DNA from 3 places in the Paenibacillus sp. FSL H7-0737 genome. Region 1 is predicted to be linked to each of the others. Evidence: riboswitches for the same ligand, from Rfam matches in the RefSeq annotation. Region 1 holds a riboswitch; each other region holds the start of a gene.
The links. A riboswitch is a leader RNA that binds a small molecule or an ion and turns the genes downstream of it on or off. The one in region 1 is predicted to bind cobalamin.
Positions count from the first base shown of each region.

Region 1 (5,564 bases):
GCAGAGGTGGACTACTAAACCAGTAGACAGGGAATTGTAAGACGAGCTTATCATGCGCTTCAATCAGCTGTTGTTCCTTTTCCACGTTGATTTTTTCATCGGGATAGGCTTTGTACAGCTCGTGCACCGTATATTTGTCTGGATATTTACGGAGTTCTTCGATCCAGCGTTTATTAACGACGGATGTTTCGATGTTTGGGTGCGTGACGACAATAAGTGTTTTCATTGGTGTATCCTCCATGTTTGAATCAGATTTAGGACTTGAGTATACCTCCCACCATGACATCGCGTAAGTATGCACTTTTAGTTCACGTACTTACCTAAAGGTAAGCACTGCAACCTGCCTGCACGTGATTGATGTATAGTCTTCGGGGCGAATCTCGTCTTCGGTGTACACCCAAATATCACACAAGAGAGACTGGGTCATTCCGCCATTTTACTTGAGTAAAGGTTAGACGGATGTAACGTTATGTGTATGAACTCTATATCACTGATAAAAAAATTTGCCTGAACGCAAAGAAATACCCCACCATTACTGGAAGGGTACGGTACTTCCGCATAATTTCAACATAATCCATTTGGGATACTCGCCTACCACTTAAGGTTGACAGGGTGCGTTTTTGATTATGTATGAAAAAAATCCACCAGCATGAGTACTGGCGGATTTAATAAGGTGCAGCTATATTGGGAGGTTTGAAACTTAAATAAACAAAGTCTTAGAGATGATTACCAACAAGATAAACAGAACCAGAATTGCGGCGGTAGAAGTAAAGCCACCATATCCTCCTGCGAATTCGCCCATTTTAACTCCTCCTTTGTAATTGAATACAATTTAAAATATACAAGCTTTTGTAATGATGACCAGCAGGATAAAGAGCACTAAGATTGCCCCTGTGGATGTAAAGGCTCCACCAACAAAACGTTCAGGTTCACGTTCACGTTCACGTTCACCAACGCCGCAACAACGTTCTCCACGTACTTCGCCCATTTGTCAATTCCTCCTTTTTAATTGGATACAAAACTAAGATATGCGGGATTTGTATCGGTGCTTGGGTAAAAAAGAAACGAAAATAGTAGGCCTGTTGCGGGATCCGACATTTCGTAAAAAACAAAAAAATACCCACCAGCCGAAGCCAGTGGGCGGTTTTTCCCGGTTTTATGATTTTTTAAATAAGGGCTATAGCCAGCAGAGTGAACAAACTCAAGGTTAAGATGTCATTTGTAGCAAAAGGATTACCAAAAAAAGCTGAAGTGTGCACAGATCCGTTATGTTCCGTTCTTAAGTAAACATTATTTCTGTCCACATTTGTAATTACGCCTACGTGCTGTCTACCATCTTTAGTCAGAATCCGCACTCTTCTATTCATGTAGCGCAAGCAGCTGCAATAAGCATCCATCAGGAAACTCCCCCTCGCTCGTATTACTTTATTTTATGATGAGAGGTTACGCCGGTAACGGCCAGCAGCGCCCAAAACTTCCGGCTCGACAAATTAACTTTCCAGTTCACTTTGTAAGGTTAACTGTCTTACTTGCTCTTTCTTGCCGTTTACGAGTACTACCACTTTATTGTCATTGTTGCCCTGATTCGCTGTTTCCTTCTTTTTCAGCCCTAGGTACTTTGCAATCCCGATCACATGGCTATCAATGATTGCTTGGATAACCACATCTTTTTTGAGTTTGGCAGCGTCGGTTGCCACATCCAAAAATAAATTCTCCGTGAGTACTGCAGGTATGTTGCTCTCACGCACCACATGCAGTTTTTTTGCCTTTTGGCCCCGGTCGTTGGGGACTCCATTACAAGCGGAAAAGACACTCTTTCGGTAGAAGAATGGTAGAAGAAACAAAAAAGCGCGACTCCCCAAACTTCAAGAATCCGCGCCAAATATGGTTTTTTGGGATGCTGGTGAAGGGAATTGAACCCCCGGCCTACGCATTACGAGTGCGTTGCTCTACCCCTGAGCTACACCAGCTTAAGCCGATTTTTCTGTCAAACAAAAAATATTATACAACTTTCAGCCAGAAACGCAAGCCTATTTCTCCCTATTTCCCTACTCTCCCGAACTGCTATTCCACCTGTAGTTTACGCTCCACAGACTCCAGCTTTCCACGGCTAGTGGAGGGTTTATCGCGGCGGTCGTCTATTTTAAGTGAGGTAGAGACACGCTCTGCACCTGCGGAAAAAGGAGACTCGTGCAGCGCTTCGACTGCAGCAAAAATACGCTGAAGAGGCCCTTCGATGATTGTACCCATGGATGTAAGCTCATAAGTAATCCCTTCTACCGTCTTCAGCACTCGCTGCATATCCGCAACATAGCTGCTAAGGCTCGTACTACCTGTTCCAATCGGAATAACGGTTACTTCAGCAATAGGCATGGGAATACCTCCTCGGAATTTTAAAGTATGTGTCTCCTTCTATTGTAACAACTCCACCGCTCTCCCACAAATGATCTCAGCTTTATTATGCCCCTTCTTCTTTCCCCAAAATTCTCCGAAATATGACTTTCGCCACAAGTATTTTTTCTAACATGAATTCTAGGGTCATCTGCACTACATTTATGGACTCTTTGTGGCATCTTTTCGGACAATTTATGAATCATTTTTCATATGCCTGTGGATCAATTGTGGATTACTTATGGACAGCCTGTGGATCATTTGTGGAGTACTTTTGAAGAACCCGCTCCCCACGCGGGTTTTCTAAAAAACTATTTACAAACACAACATCTTGGGTTATTTTTATCTAACGACAACAAAATATAGTGGAGACAGGCGCTTTGATCCTTTATCGGAATTAGAGCTTAATAGGGAAGTACGGTGAAAATCCGCTGCGGTCCCGCCACTGTAACCGGATGCCCCTTACAAGCTTTTTTAAGCTTAAGATGGGCAGATCTCCTGGCAGAAGCCACTGAGGGGTAAGAGCCCCCTTGGGAAGGCGCTGAGAGGTCCTACGGAAGCCAGGAGACCTGCCTGTTTCGACGACACCAACTATGAGTGCCTGCGAGGAACAGGAACGGTGTCCGCATGCGGTCATCTTCTTAGAGACCACTGCAAATATCTGTGTGGATATTTACATAACGCATCGGGCATTTTCTGCCATCCTCGCTAGAGGATGCTTTTTTTATGAGATCACAATGAATATACGGCCGCTTATGCGGCCCCACTTCTTAATGATAGGACGATAGACTGAGAGGAGAGCTATACAATGACGTTGTTGGAGAGACAATTTAACGGTACAACAAATGCACGAGAAGTTCTTTTAGAAGAGCTCATTGATTTAGGACGCGATATTATCGACAGCCGGGATTTGGACCTGCTGCGCGAGAATGCCAATTTGAACGGAGAGAGTTTCTCCGGTAAAATGAGCAAGTTCGGCAGTGAATATTCAAAATGGTACGCCCGCAACTTTACGATGCCGCCGCAGCTAGTGCAAGCCATTGATGACAATGTCGTCTATGTGCATGATCTGGATCAATACGCAATCGGAACGACTAACTGCATTTTTATCCCGTTCGATAAGCTTCTCCGCGAAGGCTTCAACACCGGCAACGGCAGTGTTCGTCCTCCGAACTCCATAATGACAGCTATGTCACTGGTAGCAATTATTTTTCAATCCCAGCAAAATGCTCAATATGGCGGCGTATCCGCCAATAAACTCGACTATGATCTAGCACCTTATGTAACCAAATCCTTCGCTAAGCTGTTCCGCAAGGGTCTGGATTATTTTGATGAGGGACAAGCTAATGATTCTTTGGGCGAGATTACAATGAGCCGGATCGATCTGGCGGAGTTATATCCAAAAGCGTTTCGTTTTGCACTAAAGGAAACCGAAATCGAAACCCTGCAAGCGGCTGAAAGTATGGTACATAATCTCAACACCATGTCCAGCCGATCCGGTGGGCAAATTCCGTTTACCAGCATCAATTATGGTACTTGTACTTCACCAGAAGGTCAGCTTGTGATCAGCTCCCTGCTAACAGCAACGATGAACGGACTTGGCAGCGGAGAAACACCTGTGTTCCCGATTCAAATCTTCAAATGCAAGCAAGGAGTCAATCAACAGCAAGGTGATCCTAACTATGAATTGTTCCTAAAAGCGGCGGAATGTTCTGCACGCAGACTATATCCGAACTTCGCTAATCTGGACGCTCCGCTCAACTTGCAGTATTATGATCCAAGTGATCCTGATACGGAATTTGCTACAATGGGCTGCCGCACCCGAGTGCTCGGTGACCGTTTTGGGCGTAATCATTGCTCCGGGAAGGGCAACCTTTCCTTTAATACACTGAATCTGGTTCGGCTCGGTCTGGCACACGGCACAGTAACAGGCCGACGTACCGTCGCAGATGAAGCTGGCTTCTATGAGGATCTAAACCACTATATGGATATTGCGCTGGAAGGACTTCTTCATCGGTTCCACATCCAAAGCGCGCAAAAAGCTAAAGCATCCGATTTCATGATGCGAGAAGGCGTCTGGGAAGGCGGCGAAAATCTCGCTCCTGAAGACTCTGTAGGCGAACTGCTGAAGCATGGTAGTCTGTCGCTTGGCTTCATCGGTATGGCGGAATGCATGAAAGCCATGTACGGCAAACACCATGGCGAGCATATGGAAGTCCATGCCAAGGCTGTGGCTATCGTGCGTCACATGCGGGAGTATTGCGACCTTAAAAGTGAGGAACTTAATCTCAACATTACCTTGTTCGCAACACCAGCAGAGGGCCTGTCCGGCAAATTCACCAAGATTGATCGCAAGGTACTGGGTTCTATTCCGGGCGTAACTGACCGTGAGTATTATACGAACTCTTTCCACATCCCTGTATACTACGATCTAGGTGCTGCTCAGAAGATCAGCTTGGAAGCTCCTTTCCATGAATACTGCAATGCCGGGGCTATTTCTTATGTCGAATTAAATGGCAATGCCCGCAGCAATCCATCTGCTTTTATCAAAATCATTAAATATGCACTAGAACAACAGGTCAGCTACTTCAGCATTAACCATCCGATTGACCGCTGCTCCAGCTGCGGATACGAAGGCGTAATTGGGACAAACTGTCCTTCCTGCAACGCACATGAGAATGACGTGCACATCCGTCGTTTGCGCAGAGTTACAGGTTATTTAACTGGCGACTATCAGACCCGCTTCAATGCCGCCAAACAAGCCGAAGTACGGGATCGCGTTAAGCATCTATGAATATTTGCGGATACTATCCGGAGTCGATTAACGAGGGAGAGGGCATGCGGGCCGTCCTCTTCATCAGCGGCTGCCGTCATCGTTGCCCGGGATGCTTTAATCCCGAGACATGGAACTTTAAATATGGAGAAGCCTTCACCTTAGAACGTCAACATGAAATCATTGCAGAAATCGCCGCTAACCCTTTGCTGGATGGTCTAACACTGGCAGGCGGCGATCCTTTTTTCTCGGCAGAAGAGGTACTTGGGTTCATTCATGAGCTTCGCGCCGTGCTCCCTGGCTTCCCCATCTGGATTTACAGTGGTTATACGTATGAGGAACTAACCGCCCTTCCCGGTTCGCCGGAGTGGAATCTACTTACACAGTGTCAGGTATTAAT
Region 1 is NZ_CP009279.1:533,537-539,100, reverse strand. Features, by position in the region: gene H70737_RS02385 (NAD(P)H-dependent oxidoreductase) at 1-226, opposite strand, end outside; gene H70737_RS30950 (sporulation protein YjcZ) at 701-802, opposite strand; gene H70737_RS30945 (hypothetical protein) at 833-988, opposite strand; gene H70737_RS30940 (hypothetical protein) at 1,167-1,397, opposite strand; gene H70737_RS02375 (N-acetylmuramoyl-L-alanine amidase) at 1,491-1,748, opposite strand; tRNA gene H70737_RS02370 (tRNA-Thr) at 1,899-1,970, opposite strand; gene H70737_RS02365 (MTH1187 family thiamine-binding protein) at 2,065-2,373, opposite strand; cobalamin riboswitch at 2,748-2,982, shown strand; gene H70737_RS02360 (anaerobic ribonucleoside triphosphate reductase) at 3,200-5,185, shown strand; gene nrdG (anaerobic ribonucleoside-triphosphate reductase activating protein) at 5,182-5,564, shown strand, end outside.

Region 2 (5,564 bases), 370 kb from region 1:
TTTTAAGGGCCAGTATATTAGCCACTGGAATTATATTATGGCCGCATCAATGGTGTTTACCCTACCCGCACTACTTATTTATGCATTCTTCAACCGCTTCTTTATAAAAGGAATTACGTTTACCGGCAGTAAATAATTTAATTTACAAGGACCGCCACTGATCTTAAATCAGGGCGGTTTTTTGATATGTTCATGAATTGTTACCATTCTATTGATCTTATATGGGGAAGTTGGGGTATAAAAGGAAGGGAAGAGGTAAAACTATGTTCACAAAATAGAACTGGAAGAAATTTAAATGCGGAGGTAAATGATGACACAGAATAAAGGAAATTCACAACGTCAGATTCGAACTTCAATTCTTTGTTTGATCTGTGCCTGCACCGTCCTATTAAGTGGCTGCTCTAAAGCTGCCAATGAAACCACACAAGTAACTCCAACGCCTACAACAGAAGCCACTGCACCTGCAGCTACGAACAGTGCCACTGAACAACCCAATACCTCGTCCGGTACAAATACAGAGGGACTTCCGGCGGGTGTTAGTGTTAAGAGGGTGATTAAGGAAGTTGCTTTAAAGGATGGCTATCATAAAAAGATTGAGCTGCTGACAGACGGCGGCAAGCGGGTTACCATAACGGATGCGACTCAAAAGATTGTTTTGCAGCAGATTGAATATGATGGGAAGATTACTACGGCTAACGGTAAACAGGTTACCGTTAGAGTCGAAGGTGGGGGAGAGCAAAGCATAACCATTCCCGATCATGTAGTGATCGAAGATGAGGACATGCTTGGATTGATGCCAGGTGTTGATATCGAGTGGACAGTGAATGCCGAGGGGCAAATCGAAAGTGTTGAACTGGAGGATTAAAAGAGATACTGAGGTGGCTGGCTAAATGAAATTTCTAATCGTATTTGGCAGTATAGTGGTTCCCGTCGCCATGCTAATGATACAACGGAAATGGATAAAGTGGCGTATTGTTTTTAATGTAGCTTCTGTGTTGTCTACGCTTATTTTAGGTAATATTTCTGCCCTAGCTATATATGAAATATTAAGAGATAACACGGTATTTATGACCTCGATCCATGCAATTTTTTTGAATCCAATGTTCCTTTTAACGGGAGCTTATCTTGGAGTATATCTGGTCTATCGCTTGATGTTGATGACGTATGAAGAAGTATATGTATGATGTAGTTAAAAAAAGGAGTGTCCCCGTGAAGGGACACTTCTTTTTATGTTATACAGCGAAAGTTAAGAAGATTTTCCTACAACGTTTGTTCCACTCTTCGTGATCTTGTACGTAAGGATATCACCATTCCAGAAGTGGAATTTCAAGATGACCTCTCCATCTTTAACATCTTTAAAGAAGGCTGGAAGCAGCTTGATTTCTTTCGTGTTATAAGAGGGTGAGAACGTATTGCCGAACTCCTTGAATGGTGTCCAGTCTTGCGGGCCTGCATTGCCACCAGGGGTATAGACAGCCTCCATCGTGGCAAGCTGGTTACCATTAAAGGTAGTTGGAATCGCAAACGATTCAGTCGTACCTTTGGCATCACTTAATTTGGCAGTGTCATTCACGATGATCTTTAGTCTCCACGCAACACCTTTGTTGAATTTCAGCGTTAACACGGCATTTTCACCGTATTTTTGGGAAGCTGTGAGTTTTTTGAGTTGGCTGGCTTTGAGTGTGAGCTCCTCGCCATTCAAGGTGTAATCTTTTCCCTTTGTTAGATACTTCCCATTTGCACTAATCATGGTTAGCTTATTGCCGTTTAGGTTCAGCTTCACCTTGGTGTCTTTGATCGCTGCACCTTTTTTTAGATAGACCAGATCGCTTTCAGTGCTGGAGGAACGTTCCTTCAGACCAGACATTAATACACCCTGCAGCTCAGAATCGGACCACTTATACGTTTTGCGGTTGAAATGCTGCCCATTATCCCAGAGCATGGAGGTCATTTTCTTTTCTTTTAAATAATAGGTAAGGTACTCGAAGAATTTCAGCTTCTCGCCTTGTTCAATCACACCTGTATCTTTATCGAATCCTAGCAGTCCAAACTCACCAACGATAACAGGGATTCCTTTGGCTACGAATGTGTTGTAAACGTTATCAAAAGTTTGGATGATATCGTTTTTTGTATCTTTTTCAAACGTGGTGTAACCAGCGATATTCACACTGAACGGCCAGAAGCCATAGTAGTGAACGGTCGCAATTATGTTCGGATCGTTAAGAGCTGTAATCGTCTTGTAGAGCTGATCCATTCTAGGTTGGGTAGGAGAAGTCTCTAATGAAGGTAGCACTAGTGGACGGACATCATTTTTTCCACCTGAGTTTCGAACGATCTGATGGAAGGAATTGTTGAGCTCTGCAAGCATCTGTTCCATCTTCGCTTCATCCGTACTTCCGCCATCTGTGAAACGAGGTTCATTAATGCTTTCGAACATCAGCTTATCGGATTTATCCTTGAAGCGGTCAGCAATTTGAGTCCATGCTGCATTATAACGCGCCAGCGTTTCCTCATGCTTCTCTTCCATATGACTTACCCATAACCAGGAGTCGTGATGGACGTTAATCATTACATATAACTTGGCGTCCAGCGCCCAGCCTACAACTTCTTCGACACGGTCGAGGTAAGCTTTTTCAATAGTGTAGTTCGGTGCTTCGCCTATGTGTGAATCCCAAGTGATAGGAATACGGATACTTTTGTAGCCTTGTGCGGCGATTTTCTTAATCAGTTCTTGGGTCACACGCGGATTGCCCCAGGAGGTTTCATCCTCACCTGTAGCATCTAGAGTATTGCCAAGGTTCCATCCGGGCTGCATATCGTCTACATAGGATTGGATCTTACTCTTTGGTGCTGCCTTAGCTTGTTGCTCGTCCTTAGTGGCAGCGGCGGCAATGGATGAGAACAAAGAGAGCAGAAGAGCGGTGACAAGGGTCAATGATAAGAATGATTTCTGGATTCGAGTAGTCATTGAATTCTCCTTTGTAAGATCATTTTTGAGGATGCTTAAACCTGACCTTCCTTGGTACTTTGGTACTTAGATGAACACGTACACCTCCATGAATTCGTTGTAAACGCTTACCAAATACCCTAACATAGAATAATTTCAACGAGTACCTTACTAATTTGTGGTAAATTCATATATGAATTAGTGATTTGCAGTGATTCCAAAGTTATGGAGGGCAATCCAGTGAGCAGATTTCATTACATAGGCTCGGCTACAGAACTTCCGTTAGGAGAAAGAGGCAGTGTACCGTCAGTAATGACATATAATGAAGTGAAAAATTCCCCGGAGTATAAGAAACAAAGAGAGGCTCTGCGCCTGCAAGGTATAATTCCTTTGGATGACATCGCAGATCTGTCTCATTTAAGAGATGAGGACTGTCTTGTATACGACTCGGAAGAAGATGCAGCGGGTATTTTTATAGAGGAACTTGGGTATTGGAACGATGAGATTCGCAAGCATTTTCGGAGTCCGTATGTGTACCGGATTTCACCGAATTGGGGCGGCTTCTCTGTATCCCCTAAGCTAAAAGATACTCTACCGGGATCGTATAACGCCTCACTCAAGTGTTGTCGGGAGTTATTTAGGCTTATGACAGATTATGGGGTATCTGGTACCGAGTTCGAGCTCTATACATGCTGGGCTGAGGAAGAAGGACTCCCACGTAATAAAAAGTATGATCGAATCTTTGATTTGGCCTCTTTGTCACTGAAGGATGGTTTTGAGCTGAGAGAAAAAGAGTATATTGTGGTTAAAATGATTTGATATTCAATAGGATTATCGCTAACTACTCGTTATACAAAAAACAAATATTGCATGACAAAAGCAACTATATTAGATATGATGAAGCATGGAAAAATTAATATTAGCAATAGGTGCCAATTATGAATGTTTCGGAAATACAATCATAGATTGGTTAAATGGAAAGCGGGTGTGAATCCCGCGCGGTCCCGCCGCTGTGAAAGAGGAGTCCTTGCAAGGTACCACTGGGAAACTGGGAAGGTAGCAAGGGTGATGATACTTGAGCCAGAATATCTGCCTGTTTCTGATACACCGTTAAACTCTACGAGCGATAGAGAGGTGTTTGATATAGTATATGCCTGCTATTGTTGCGGTTCACTATCTTAAACCTCTTGACGTATGTTGAGTGGTTTTTTTGTAGTGCTATGAAAGTTTATTCTGTTTTTTAACATAGGAAGAGAAGGGAAGGGTTATGGAAACATGAAGAAAAATAAGTTTTTAGCTTGGTTACTTATTGTAGCAGTATTTATCACGACGTTCTCTACAAGCGTAATCCCGGCTCATGCGAATGAAGCAATTGCCGATAGTGCAGTTGTAACAACAGAGGTTGATCAAGCTCTAGTAGAGCAGATTAATGCGCTAGTACAAGAGCCAGATACAGAGAAGCCTACGATTTCAATAGAAGGTATACAAGATAAACAGGAAGTATCCAGTAAAGATGTGAGCTTCAAAGTAGTGGTTACAGACAATGTCTATAAAGACATTATTCCAGTAGTAAAGCTGAACCAAGTCGTTCTGTCAGCTACTAATGGTGAGTACAAAGCATCTCTAAACCCAGGTAGTAACGTAATCGCAGTAACAGCTATAGATGGCGCAGGAAACAAAGCAGATAATGTAACCTATCAGGTTACTTATAAAATCACTGCTAAAGAACAGTTAGATAAAAGCTTGGCCTACATCGTTAACACCGTAAAGAATCCTTCATTTGGAACAGGTAGCGGAGAATGGTCGATTCTTTCTCTAGCACGTGCGAACTACAAAGTACCTAACGGTTATTACAATCTCTATTACAACAATGTAGCTACGCGAATAGCAACGATAATTAAGGATGGAAAACTCGACGCTAGTAAAAGCACAGAGAACTCCAGAGCCATTCTAGGACTTACCTCTATCGGAAAAGATATCACGAATGTTGCAGGTCATGATCTAAGAAATGCACTAGCTGATTATCAATATATTCAGAAGCAAGGGAACAACGGTCCCATATTTGCTCTGATTGCACTAGATAGTCATAACTATGAGATTCCAGTATTATTCCCTGATCCTGATGAGAAGGGAGTTATATATCAAAGCACAAGAGAAAACCTGGTTCAGTACATCTTAGATAGAGAAGTTAAAAAAGGTGCAGCAGATGCCGGGGGCTGGGCTTTAGGTGTAACCAAAGCCGACGTCGATATGACCGGGATGGCGATGCAAGCACTTGCGCCTTATTACGCAAAGGATCCTAATGTAAAAGCTGCCGTGGATCGGGCGATTGCATGGTTATCGAGTGTACAAAATGCTCAAGGCGGATTTACAAGCTGGGGAAGCACAAGCAGTGAGAGCATTGCACAGGTTGTTGTTGCCTTAACTGGCGTAGGCGTAGATCCGCACAGTGACCCTAGGTTTATTAAAGAAGGAAATTCACTTATAGATGCTTTACTTAGCTTCTCTGGGCCGGATGGTGGATTCAAGCATATTCTCACCGGTAAAGTAGACGCTATGGCTACGGATCAAGGTACATATGCGCTCGTATCCTATGATCGTCTGATCAATAATAGCA
Region 2 is NZ_CP009279.1:902,473-908,036, forward strand. Features, by position in the region: gene H70737_RS03940 (carbohydrate ABC transporter permease) at 1-136, shown strand, start outside; gene H70737_RS03945 (hypothetical protein) at 308-865, shown strand; gene H70737_RS03950 (hypothetical protein) at 891-1,184, shown strand; gene H70737_RS03955 (cellulase family glycosylhydrolase) at 1,247-2,968, opposite strand; gene H70737_RS03960 (hypothetical protein) at 3,188-3,766, shown strand; cobalamin riboswitch at 3,858-4,058, shown strand; gene H70737_RS29650 (S-layer homology domain-containing protein) at 4,223-5,564, shown strand, end outside.
Region 2: it holds a riboswitch for cobalamin, as region 1 does, so the genes downstream of both, H70737_RS29650 (S-layer homology domain-containing protein) here and H70737_RS02360 (anaerobic ribonucleoside triphosphate reductase) in region 1, are expected to answer to the same signal.

Region 3 (5,564 bases), 2.4 Mb from region 1:
CAATATACGGCCAATACGTTCAAAGTGGTTATACAGCTGGGGTCAATATTAGCAGTTGTAGTTATTTTTAGAAATAGGTTCATTGAATTGCTGGGCTTAAAGCGCTTCAGCCGCAAGCAGTTGGATCCTGTAACCGAGCAACAACCACAGCTTGAAAAAGGCGGCCACCTGAAGCTTACACAGGTGCTTGTAGGTTTAGTGCCAGCAGGCGTGCTGGGGGTTCTGTTTAATGATTATATTGACGAGCATTTATTCTCTACATCCACCGTGTTAATCGGTCTAGTAGTCGGTGCTGTATTAATGATTATTGCGGATCTATTCGGACCAAAGAAGATTCAAACGGAGAGTGTCGATCAGATTACATATAAGCAGGCGCTAGGTGTTGGTCTGGTCCAGTGCTTCTCCTTGTGGCCGGGATTTTCCCGTTCCGGGTCGACGATTTCTGGTGGTGTTCTTCTGGGTATGAGTCATCGCGCTGCTGCTGATTTCACGTTTATTATGGCTGTTCCAATCATGGCAGGCGCCAGTTTACTCTCACTGATGAAGAACTGGCAATATTTCACCATCGATGCCCTGCCGTTCTTCATTGCAGGCTTTATCAGTGCCTTTGTATTTGCACTATTATCGATGCGTTTCTTCTTGAAATTGATCAACCGGATTAAGCTTTTACCATTTGCTATATATCGCATAGTACTTGCTGCAGTAGTATATTTCGTGTTTTTCTAAATCCGTTATAAGGAATCGATATAACAAAAGCCCCCGTAATCTATTGCAGATGACGGGGGCTTTCACGTATGATGACATCAGATTTAAGACACTCACTTTATCCTTATAATTCTCGCATAAACGCTTACCGTCCTTAAAAGGACGCTGAAGGCGTTTTAGCTTATGGATGATAAGAAAGTATAAGTATCACGAAATACTTTCTTATAATTCTCGCATAAACGCCTACCGTCCGTATAAGGACACCGAAGGCGTTTTGGCTTGACAATATCGGAGACAGGTGCTTGCCGGAAATTAGTAATTCGGTAGGCTTAATAGGGAAATTCGGTTTGAAGCCGATGCGGTCCCGCCACTGTAACGGAAGAGTCCATAGCAACATATGTCACTGGCAATTTACTACTGCTGGGAAGACTGCTAAGGATGCTGACACCGCTAGCCAGGAGACCTGCCTGTTTCAACAGCACTGCTTCACCTACGGAGGATAGGAAGGTGTTAGACGTTAACCATAGGTATATTATGGGCGTCTTTCCCTTTGACTTTTTTAGGGAAGGGCGCTCTTTTTTAAAGGAATGCAAGTGATATCGAGTCCAAAATAAGAAGATGGAGAAGGGGAGCTGCAAAGTGACGAACAAAGTAAAAGTAAGCAATCTTGGCTATCCAAGAATCGGAAAAAACCGCGAGTGGAAGAAAACGTTGGAAGCCTTCTGGGCGGGAAAAATAAATGAGGAAGCGTTCCGTACTGAAATGACAGGAATTCAGCTTCAGCATTTGAAGACTCAGCAGGAGGCAGGAATTGATTTAATTCCGGTAAATGATTTTACGTTCTACGATCATGTGCTAGATACAGCTGTGATGTTCGGGATCGTACCTCCACGTTATGCGTATGATGGTGGCGACATTGGGCTTGATCTTTATTTTGCGATGGCTAGAGGAAATGCTGAGGCTACCGCTTGCGAGATGACTAAATGGTTCAATACGAACTATCATTACATCGTTCCAGAGATCGGTGCACAAACGCCGCGTCTGACCGAGAACAAACCACTGGCAGCTTATCGTTTTGCCAAGTCCCAAGCGGGAATTGAGGGTAAACCTGTGGTTTTAGGCCTTTATACATTCCTTAAGTTGTCAAAAGGATTTGCATCTGCGGATATTTCGAAGATTGCTGCTCGGTTTCTTCCGGTTTACGTTCAGCTGTTGCAGGAACTGAAGCAAGAAGGAGTAAGCTGGGTACAAATTGATGAACCAGCGATTGTTACAGGAATTAATGAATCAGAATTATCCTTACTTCACTCGATTTACACAGAAATTGCTGAATCCGTGCCTGGATTAAATATTATTCTGCAGACTTACTTTGAAGCTGCTGAACCGCTGGAGGCACTGTTCAAGCTTCCGGTACAAGGTTTAGGTCTTGATTTTGTCCATGATGGCGGGACGAACCTGGCATCGATTGAACGTCTTGGCTGGCCTGAGGATAAGTGGCTGGGAGCGGGTATTATTGACGGACGCAACATCTGGCGCTCAGATCTGGATGCTAAACTGCAGCTAATCGAGAAGCTGAGTGTACATGTATCACTTGATCGTCTTATTATACAACCTTCTTGCAGTTTGCTGCATGTTCCGGTTACTGTTCAGGGTGAGGTGAAGCTGAAGGCCACCGTTAAGGCTGCTTTAGCTTTTGCTGATGAGAAGCTTAGAGAGCTTGGCCTGCTTGCTGCAGCCTTAGAGGGTACAGCAGAAGCTGCTGCTGCGTTGACAGCCAGTCGCGAAGCCCTTACTGCCTTCCGTGCACTTCCTGAACGCGGTCGTAAGGATGTGGCTGAGCAAGTTCTGGGACTTACAGATTTACCAGACCAACGTAGCCTACCTTTTGCTGAGCGCCTGAAGGTGCAGCAGCAGAAGTGGCAGCTGCCACTTCTGCCAACGACAACAATCGGAAGCTTTCCACAGACTGTAGAAGTGCGCCAGGCAAGGTTGAAATGGCGTAAAGGCGTATGGAATCAAGAGCGTTACGACGGGTTCGTTCGTGAGCAGATTGCAGATGCAATCACTTTCCAAGAAAAGCTGGGTCTGGATGTACTCGTGCATGGTGAGTTCGAAAGAACCGATATGGTGGAGTTTTTCGGGGAGAAGTTGGATGGTTACTTATTTACTAGTAATGGCTGGGTTCAATCCTACGGATCACGCTGCGTTAAGCCACCAGTTATTTATGCGGATATAGCTTTTATCCAGCCTATGACTGTAAAAGAAAGCGTCTATGCTCAGTCGTTAACTTCCCTTCCTGTTAAAGGCATGTTGACTGGTCCTGTTACGATTCTCAATTGGTCTTTCGTACGTGATGATCTTAGTCGGGAAGCAGTAGCGAATCAAATTGCCTTAGCGCTCCGTCATGAAGTTAAAGCTTTGGAGGATGCAGGCATAGAGATGATTCAAGTAGATGAACCGGCTATCCGTGAAGGACTCCCTTTGAAGGCTGAAGATCATGAGGCATACTTGAATTGGGCGGTGAAGTCGTTCCGTATCGCGACGAATCATGTGAAGGCTACGACACAAATTCATACCCACATGTGCTATAGCGAATTTAATGACATGATAGACTCCATTTCAGCGATGGATGCAGATGTTATCTCTATTGAGACTTCACGTAGCCATGGGGAACTGATCGTTAGCTTTGAGGAGCAGGCGTATGATAAAGGAATTGGTCTTGGTGTATATGATATCCATAGTCCACGGGTTCCTACAGTAGAAGAGATGACAGCTAATATTGATCGTGCGCTGCGGGTGCTTGATCCTGAACAGTTCTGGATTAATCCGGATTGCGGTCTTAAGACACGTGGCTGGCAGGAGACAGAAGATGCACTTCGTAACATGGTAAAGGCTGCCGCTATTGCAAGAGAAAATGCAGGAGTTAGTGCTTCCAAATAACATAAGAGGTATACAATAAAACATAGCCGGGGAATTTCTCCCTGGCTTTTTATTTCAGCCACTTGATAATAATTCTCATTCTTGATAGAATGAGAAAAGAAAAGAAGGAACCGTGGAGGGTCCCTTCAAATCATCACCTTATTTGCTTTCGAAAGTCTTGCAATCTGTTTCTTCTGCACGTGTAGGTTCTTGGGAGCTGTGGAAAGCTACAAAGATAGAATCAGCACTGCATTTGTTCTCTTCTGCCCAGTGGGTGCAGGAGTTAACTTCGCAAATTACGTCTTTTGCCATGAGGGTTCACCTCCCCTTTTAGTAATAGACAGCATTATTAAAAAACTTCTCTGTTCAACAAGGTGGAGCTTGTCCGAACAGAACCGTGTTCTGCCCTCATTCATTATGAATAGAGGGTTTTTTGGTATTTTTTTACGTGTTTAGACGTGGTAATTGTACCAAATAAAGTGTGTGTAAGCAAATGGGTTATTCGATAACAGAAATGTGACAAAGTTATACAAAAAATTATAAAAAAGCACAAAAGATACTTATTACTTACATGCCTAAAAATAGAAAATAATTCTAAATATCTATATTATTACAAGAATTATATGGTAATATTTTCGATAGGGAACGGCCGCTCCTAATCTGAAATATTGGAGGATGAAGATGTTGAAAAAGTTATTACTATTCCCTTTTGCCTTAATGCTCATCTTGTGCTTACCTATTTATGCAGGTGCAGAAGGTGTACATAATGACCAAGCTCCTCAAATAAGTGAATCAGAAATCATAAAAGTCTACAAAGCCTCAGCTACGGGATTGTCAGAAATTTCAGTAGAGGAGTACAATGAAATTCTTGCACAAGGTCAAGCTTTAGAAGCTGCTAAAGAGGGGCTGATACCAAGTATACCCCTGTTCATAACGGACTCTTCCTTTGATGACGCTTCTGTAATTGCACCTAGAGATGCTTATCAAACAACGATATACTCCTACCAACAAAATGGTTATGTCTCATATGTTACTAGAAGTGGTTTAACTAGAAGAATCTCTCAGCCTGTATATAATAGTGCTTCTGCAAATTCGTTGTTAAACATTAGCTATTCAGTATCTCAAGGCTATATCGCGAATACAAGCTTTGGTGTAACCGCAAAACAAACAGCTGTAAGTACTGGTATTACTGGTGGCTCATCATGGTCTAATACTTATGGTGGCAGTAACACGACAACTGCATCAGTGAATCCTTACAATTATGCTTGGATGGAATACACGCCGATTATGAATAACTCATTTGGTGTGATTACGGAGAAGACCTATGCCAATGTTCAGGGTTCTTCAGTTCTTGTAGGCACTACTAGTTATGATGTTGATATTTACATGGCGAGATTATTAAGCGGTTCGTTACCAGATGGCGTATATGCCATTAAACAAAGCGCTTCTAACCCAGGTTGATTTTTGCTTGAAAAATAACAGCTTAAACTAAAAGAGTTGCAGAAATGCGACTCTTTTTTTTATTTAGAGAACATAATTCATAAGAAACTGTACACAATTCCATTTTTCAGTGCAACCTTCCAAGTTTTGGAACGTCTTAGTAAAGAGTGACGGAAGAGATCTGCTTAGAACAAGACATTCCGTAACGATATTATGATCCGTGCAAGCGGTATCTATTACATTTTTGGAGGAATGAGAATGCGCAAATGGGGTCTGCATTACTTATGTTTATTAATTCTTACGGTAGTCTTGGCGGGTTGTGGCTCAGCGGATAGAAATTCAGCGGCTGATAGTTTGGCAAAAGAAAATGGTAGTACGAGTAACGACGCAGCAGTAGAGGTACAATCGCAAAGCTCGATGGCCTCAACAGCGGATCAAAGCACTTCGGCAGCTCCTGAGGCAGAAGCAACTGGCAGCGAGAATATGGCTGTAAAGGGCTC
Region 3 is NZ_CP009279.1:4,928,647-4,934,210, reverse strand. Features, by position in the region: gene H70737_RS21665 (undecaprenyl-diphosphate phosphatase) at 1-726, shown strand, start outside; cobalamin riboswitch at 985-1,190, shown strand; gene metE (5-methyltetrahydropteroyltriglutamate--homocysteine S-methyltransferase) at 1,345-3,645, shown strand; gene H70737_RS30450 (DUF1540 domain-containing protein) at 3,784-3,936, opposite strand; gene H70737_RS21655 (hypothetical protein) at 4,306-5,085, shown strand; gene H70737_RS21650 (DUF4349 domain-containing protein) at 5,323-5,564, shown strand, end outside.
Region 3: it holds a riboswitch for cobalamin, as region 1 does, so the genes downstream of both, metE (5-methyltetrahydropteroyltriglutamate--homocysteine S-methyltransferase) here and H70737_RS02360 (anaerobic ribonucleoside triphosphate reductase) in region 1, are expected to answer to the same signal.